DNA from 3 places in the Mesorhizobium sp. M1169 genome. Region 3 is predicted to be linked to each of the others. Evidence: predicted binding sites of a transcription regulator. Region 3 holds the regulator's gene; each other region holds the start of a gene.
The links. The regulator LexA, encoded in region 3, represses DNA repair genes until DNA is damaged. The targets are predictions, from matches to a motif close to TGTTCNNNNTGTGTTCNG.

Region 1 (2,267 bases), on a different contig from region 3:
GGCTGTCGCTGCGCGAAGGCAAGGTGTTTGCCCGTATCGAGGCGATGCAGGTCCGCGACGAGAAGGGCAACCATTATTCGCTGGGCGAGAAGGTGCGCACCGATCTTGCGGAGATGGACGTCATCCTTTTGCGGCAGGATCCGCCCTTCGACATGAACTACATCACCACCACGCATATCCTCGAGCGCATCCATCCGAAGACGCTGGTGGTCAACGACCCGGCCTGGGTGCGCAACAGCCCGGAAAAGATCTTCGTCACCGAATTTCCCGACCTGATGCCGGACACGCTGATCACCAAGGACCCGCTCGAGGTCGCCGCCTTTCGCAAGGAGTTCGGCGATATCATCGTCAAGCCGCTCTACGGCAATGGCGGCGCCGGCATCTTTCACCTGCACGAGGCCGACCGCAACCTCGCCTCGCTGCTCGAAATGTTCGGCCAGTTGTTCCGCGAACCCTACATCGTGCAGCGCTACCTCAAGGAGGTGCGGGGTGGCGACAAGCGCATCATCCTGATTGACGGCGAGCCTGTCGGCGCCATCAACCGCGTGCCGGCCGAGCATGATTCGCGCTCCAACATGCATGTCGGCGGCCGCGCCGAAAAGACCGAATTGACGGAACGCGAACGCGAGATCTGCGCCCGCATCGGCCCCGCGCTGAAAGAGCGCGGCTTCATCCTCGTCGGCATCGACGTCATCGGCGACTACATGACCGAGATCAACGTGACCTCACCGACCGGCATACGCGAAGTGCAGCGCTTCGGCGGCGCCGACATCGCCAGCCTGTTCTGGGATGCCGTGGAGGAGAAGCGCAACTAGCCTCGCTTCGCGAGCGGCCGCGTTGCAAACCATTGCAGCCGTGGCGCTCAGCTGTTCCCCAAATGTTCTTGCCTTCGCCGGAAATCTGTGGTTGTCTCGGGTGACGCCGTTCGCGGCATGATCGCAAAGGCTTGGGGCAAAAGCCTGCATCTGGGGTGAAGACATGGTGGCGCGGGTTCGCACGGTTGCTTTCCAGGGCATCGAGGCCGTGCCGGTCGACGTGCAGGTGATGATCGCGCCGGGCAAAGTCAACATGCACATCGTCGGGCTGGCCGACAAGGCTGTGGCCGAAAGCCGCGAGCGGGTGCAGGCTGCACTTCATGCATCCGGCCTGTCGATGCCGTCGAAGAAGGTCACCGTCAATCTGGCGCCCGCCGACCTGCCCAAGGAGGGCAGCCATTACGATCTGCCGATCGCGCTCGGTTTGATGGCGGCGCTCGGCGCCATTCCGGGCGACATGCTGGCCGGCTATGTCGTGCTTGGCGAATTGTCGCTCGACGGCACCATTGCCGCGGTGGCGGGCGCGCTGCCGGCGGCGATCGGCGCCAATGCCGAAGGCAAGGGCTTGATCTGTCCGTTCGCCTGCGGGCCGGAAGCGGCGTGGGCCGGCAAGGATTTCGACATATTGGCGCCGCGCAGCCTGATCGCCATCGCCAATCATTTTCGCGGCACGCAGGTTTTGTCACGGCCGGAAGCCGGCATCCATGCCGCGGCGCGCGACCTGCCCGATCTCGCCGACATCAAGGGCCAGGAGACCGCCAAGCGGGCGCTGGAGGTGGCGGCCGCCGGCGGTCATAATCTTTTGATGGTCGGACCGCCGGGGTCGGGAAAGTCGATGCTGGCGCAGCGGCTGCCGTCGATCCTACCGCCGCTGGCGCCCAGGGAATTGCTCGAAGTCTCGATGATCGCCTCGGTGGCCGGCGAACTCGGCGAAGGAAAACTCACCGACCGGCGGCCGTTCCGCGCGCCGCATCATTCGGCCTCGATGGCGGCGATGGTCGGCGGCGGTCTGCGCGTGCGGCCGGGCGAGGCCTCGCTTGCCCATCACGGCGTGCTGTTCCTCGACGAATTCCCCGAATTCTCGCCGCAGGCGCTCGATGCACTGCGCCAGCCGCTCGAGACCGGCGACTGCATGATCGCGCGCGCCAATCATCGCGTCACCTATCCGGCGCGTATCCAGCTGGTCGCGGCGATGAACCCGTGCCGTTGCGGCATGGCCGGCGAGCCGGGCTATCGCTGCCTGCGCGGCGACCGCTGCCGCACCGACTACCAGGCGCGCATTTCCGGCCCGCTGCTCGATCGCATCGATCTCAGGATCGAGGTGCCGGCGGTCTCGGCCAGCGATCTGATCCGGCCGGACCGGGCGGAGAAAAGTGCCGCCGTCGCACTACGTGTTGCCCGCGCCCGTACGATCCAGCGAGAGCGCTTCGAGCGGCTCGGCGCGACCGCCAC
Region 2 (2,267 bases), on a different contig from region 3:
GCTCGCGCGGCGTCGGCAAGCTGATGATCGAATGGGCGATTGAAACATGCCGTTCGCGCAATTGCAGCTTCGTCCAGCTCACCACGGACAAAGGTCGACGGGAGGCGCACGCTTTTTACGAGCGCCTCGGCTTCACCGCCAGTCATCTCGGCTACAAGATGGCGCTGTAGATCAGCATTTCATCGCATTCACGCCCACCGCTCATCTTCGCTACCCACTCTGGATGGAGCATTGACAAGCCGGCCTTTCGCCCTGCTCCATCCGCCCATGATTTACGACCGAACCTGGCTTGAGAAAACCTTTCGCGCAAAGCCCCGGCAGAAGTTCCTGTTCTTCTGGGGCCATCAGCCGTCTAAGGACGGCCGAATAAGCACGTCGTGCTTCAGCCAGTGGTGGCATGCGCCCTTTACCGTCGATGGCCTGAGCTATCCGACTGCCGAACACTGGATGATGGCCGAGAAGGCACGACTGTTCGGTGATGCTCCGACGGCAACACAAATCCTCAGGGCGGCGAGCCCCAAGCAGGCAAAGCAGCTTGGCCGCCAGGTGAGCGGCTTCGATGGCACCAAATGGGATGCAGACAAATATCGCATCGTCACTGAAGGGAGCTTTCAGAAGTTCCGTCAGAACGCGGCGCTGCGCGAATATCTGTTGTCGACGCATGACCGGGTGCTGGTCGAGGCGAGCCCTGTCGACCGGGTGTGGGGTATCGGCCTTGCGGCGAATGACGAGAGGGCGGTGAACCCGCTGCTGTGGCGCGGCGAGAACCTGTTGGGATTCGCGCTGATGCAGGCCCGCGATCGGCTGCGCGGCTGAACATTTGCCGCGCGCTCGTCATCTGCGGCCGCCTCCGCGCTGCTTGACAATCCACCCAAAATGTTCTCTCTATGTTCTCATCACAACTCGAGACAATGCGGCGTTCGAACCGCCGCGGGCGAACGGGCCGGATGGAAGCCGACATCCTCCACGCGGATCTGGATGCCTTCTATGCCTCGGTCGAACAGTTGCTCGACCCGGCCTTGCGCGGCAAGCCGATTGCCGTCGGCGGCGGCGTGGTGCTGGCCGCATCCTATGAAGCCAAGGCGTTCGGCGTGCGCGGCGGTATGCCGGGACGGCGGGCGCGGGAACTCTGCCCGCAACTCGTCTTCGTCGGCGGCCATTTCAAGGACTATCAGCGGCTGGGCGATGCGGCAATCAAGGTGCTCGGCGATTTCACGCCGGTGGTCGAGCGGATTTCGATCGACGAGGCCTTTGCCGACGTCGCCGGCTGCACCCATTTGTTCGGCTCGCCGGCCGAGATCGCCGGCAAGATCCGCCGCCGCGTGCGGGCCGAGCTCGGCCTGCCGATCTCGGTCGGCGTAGCCCGCACCAAGCATCTGGCCAAGATCGCCTCACAGGTCGCAAAACCGGACGGGCTGGTGGTGGTCGATCCGCGCCACGAGCTGGAATTCCTGCACCACCTGCCGGTCGAGCTGATGTGGGGCGTCGGCCCGGTCACCAGGCAGCGGCTGGCCGGCATCGGCGTCAACACCATCGGCGAGCTGGCGAAGACCAATGGTGGGGCGCTTGAGCGCCTGCTCGGGTCGGCGGCGGGAGAGAAACTCAACGCGCTGGCGTGGAACCGCGATCCGCGCAAGCTCGAGACGCAGCGCCGGGCGCGCTCGGCGGGTGCGCAGTCGGCGCTTGGCCGAAAACCGGCCGAGGAGCAGGTCTTCGTGCCGGCTTTGCTGCATCTGGCCGACAGGGTCGCCACAAGATTGCGGGCGAAATCCCGGCCCGGCCGTACAGTGACGGTTCGCGTCCGCTTTGCCGATTTGCGCTCGGTGACGCGCTCGATCACGCTCGACCAGCCGATATCGGCAACCGCCATGCTGGCCGAGATCGCCGAGGCGCTGGTGCGCAAGGTGCTCATCGACCATCCGCACGAAAAGACAATCTCGCTGCTGGCGATCGCCGTATCGCATCTGGAGCAGCATGCCGGCCTGCAACTGGAACTGCCGCTCGGGCTCGACGACGACCGCCGCCGCCCCGGCACCAGCAAGGGCGCGGCGCGCTGGACCGCGGACCGCGCCGTCGACAAGATCCGCGACCGCTTCGGCTGGGAGGCGGTGGGCTACGCCTCGGTCGCGCTCGGGCTACAGCGGTCGGTTCCCGACGCATTTCGCGAGCTGGCCGAGAAGGAACTGTGAGCCTCGATTACACTTTGGTTGCCAAGTCGCCGGAATGACGTTGAAGGCTGCGCCGTTGTGAATTTATCTTGGGACCAG
Region 3 (2,267 bases):
CGTCGACCCCCGAGAGGCGCAGCAGCGTATCTTTTCGCGTCGAAACCACACCCTCGGCCATGTAGAGGTCCGTCGGAAAACTATCGCCCTCGGCGACGATGACCTGCCGCTCCGGTCGCATGGCCATGGCGGCGTGCAGCAGCTTGTAGATGTTGACCGATGTCGTGTCGCAGACCACCGTCTGGCCGGCCGCGGCACCGATCAGGCGCCCGAGCTGGTCGCCAAGTTCAAGCGGCATGTTGAACCAGCCGGCCGTGTTCCATGCGCGGATGAGATCATGCGACCATTCTTCGGTCGCGGCCTTGTGCAGTTCATCGAAAGCGGCACGTGAAGCAGCTCCTAGCGAATTGCCGTCGAGATAGATCACTCCTTGCGGCAACACAAAGCGGTCGCGCATCGCGCGCAGCGGATCCGCGGCATCCATCGCCTTTATGGCCACGAGATCGGGAATTCCTGTCATGATTTGTCTGCTCCCCCAAGATCCAACGCAACGCCGGACACGCATCGACTGTTCTTCCATTACCTGGTTGCGCGCAGCAAGGCTCCACCGGCGAGAAGCAGCCTGACCAGGCGGTGGAAACTGGGACTTAACCCGAGGTTGGCGTTTTGAGTTCGTTTCGTTCACGGTGCATCGACCAAACCGCACAGTCGATAAGGGTTCAATTCCGTGCCTTTTACCGACCGACGGCCGATGCCAGCGCCGCCTTCTAGGAGGCCAGAAGGGCGCAAACGAAAGCAGAATCAAGGCGATGAGGCTCGCGGCGGTGAAAATGCGGTACGCCGGTAGGGGACGTCGTTTGTTTCCCGAGCCTTAACGCATTCATTAAACTTTAAACAGTTGCGGAACACAACTGGAACAGATAGTGTTTGTTCTGGGTTTGTTTTTCTGATTCTGTTGGGGGTCGCTATGCTGACACGCAAACAACACGAACTGCTTATGTTCATCCACGAAAGGTTGAAGGAAAGCGGTATCCCGCCTTCATTCGACGAGATGAAGGAAGCGCTCGACCTGGCTTCCAAATCCGGAATCCACCGGCTGATTACGGCGCTGGAGGAGCGCGGCTTCATTCGCCGTTTGCCCAACCGGGCCCGTGCGCTGGAGGTGCTACGCCTGCCTGACTCGATCGCCCCCGGCCTCAATGCGGCACGCAAGTTCTCGCCGAGTGTCATCCAGGGCAGTCTTGGGCAAGGCGCCCCTCGGCAAGGCAAGCCGACATCGTCGCGCGTGCCCGCAGCCGGAAATGACGACGATGTCGTCGCCGCCGTTTCGATCCCGGTGATGGGCCGCATCGCTGCCGGTGTGCCGATCGACGCCATCCAGCACCAGACGCATTCGATTTCGGTGCCGCCGGATATGATCATGGGCGGCGAGCATTATGCGCTTGAGGTCAAAGGCGATTCGATGATCGAGGCCGGCATTTTCGACGGCGACACGGTGATCATCCGCAATGCCGATACGGCGAGCCCCGGTGAGATCGTGGTGGCACTGGTCGACGAGGAGGAAGCGACGCTGAAGCGGTTCCGCCGCAAGGGCGCCTCGATCGCCCTGGAAGCCGCCAATCCGGCCTACGAGACGCGCATCTTCGGACCAGACAGGGTCAAGGTGCAGGGCAAGCTCGTCGGACTGATCCGCCGCTACTGAGCTCCGCCCTTGGCGCCGGCTTTGGGGTTGTCGGCCCGGCGGTATGGCGGCAGGCCCCGTGCCGCGCGTGAAAATTTCCGCTGCACGTGCCAGGGCCGGTATGATTTTTCGACGGCGAAGCGGATCTCGGCGCGTGTTGCCGCTTGTGGATCGAAATAGACGGCGGCACTTCCCGCGCGCGCCAGTTGCCGTTTGGTGACGACGAGGACCAGCCGGTCGTAGTAGCAGGGGTTATGGGCGGTGGCGTCGTCGATGACGATCAAGCTGGCAAAGGCGCAGGCTGGCCGCGCAGTATCGCGGTCCTTGGCTTGCGCGATGATCGCGCCGGATGGATGCCTGGCAAGGCAGAGGCCGTCCGTGCAAATGAACGGCATGCCCGGCGGTAGGTCGGCCGGATCGGCAATGTCGAATTGCGGGTCGTTCTTTCCAGGTGTTTCCGGCGCGACGATAGCCTCTGATGTGAGCGCGCGTTTCCAGTTGTCGATGGTGAACTCATTCGGGCGTGCCCGGTTGACCGCGAGTTCACCGCTGCCGATCGGCAGCGCGACCAGCCGTGCGTCCTCCGAGACCAATACGTCGGGTATGCGTGTCTGCGTTGTCGTCAGCAAGCCGGCGAGCGCAAAAG

Region 1: NKH41_RS08115 (YifB family Mg chelatase-like AAA ATPase) is a predicted target of LexA. The motif match lies at 868-885, and genes of this name have one in related genera.
Region 2: dinB (DNA polymerase IV) is a predicted target of LexA. The motif match lies at 878-895, and genes of this name have one in related genera.

The regions. Positions count from the first base shown of each region.
Region 1 covers NZ_JAMYME010000006.1:6,409-8,675, reverse strand. The annotation lists gene gshB (glutathione synthase) at 1-815, shown strand, start outside; gene NKH41_RS08115 (YifB family Mg chelatase-like AAA ATPase) at 979-2,267, shown strand, end outside.
Region 2 covers NZ_JAMYME010000025.1:42,874-45,140, forward strand. The annotation lists gene NKH41_RS22205 (GNAT family N-acetyltransferase) at 1-170, shown strand, start outside; gene ybiA (riboflavin biosynthesis intermediates N-glycosidase) at 268-816, shown strand; gene dinB (DNA polymerase IV) at 948-2,189, shown strand.
Region 3 covers NZ_JAMYME010000045.1:29,661-31,927, forward strand. The annotation lists gene kynU (kynureninase) at 1-460, opposite strand, end outside; gene lexA (transcriptional repressor LexA) at 908-1,642, shown strand; gene NKH41_RS28925 (ComEC/Rec2 family competence protein) at 1,636-2,267, opposite strand, start outside.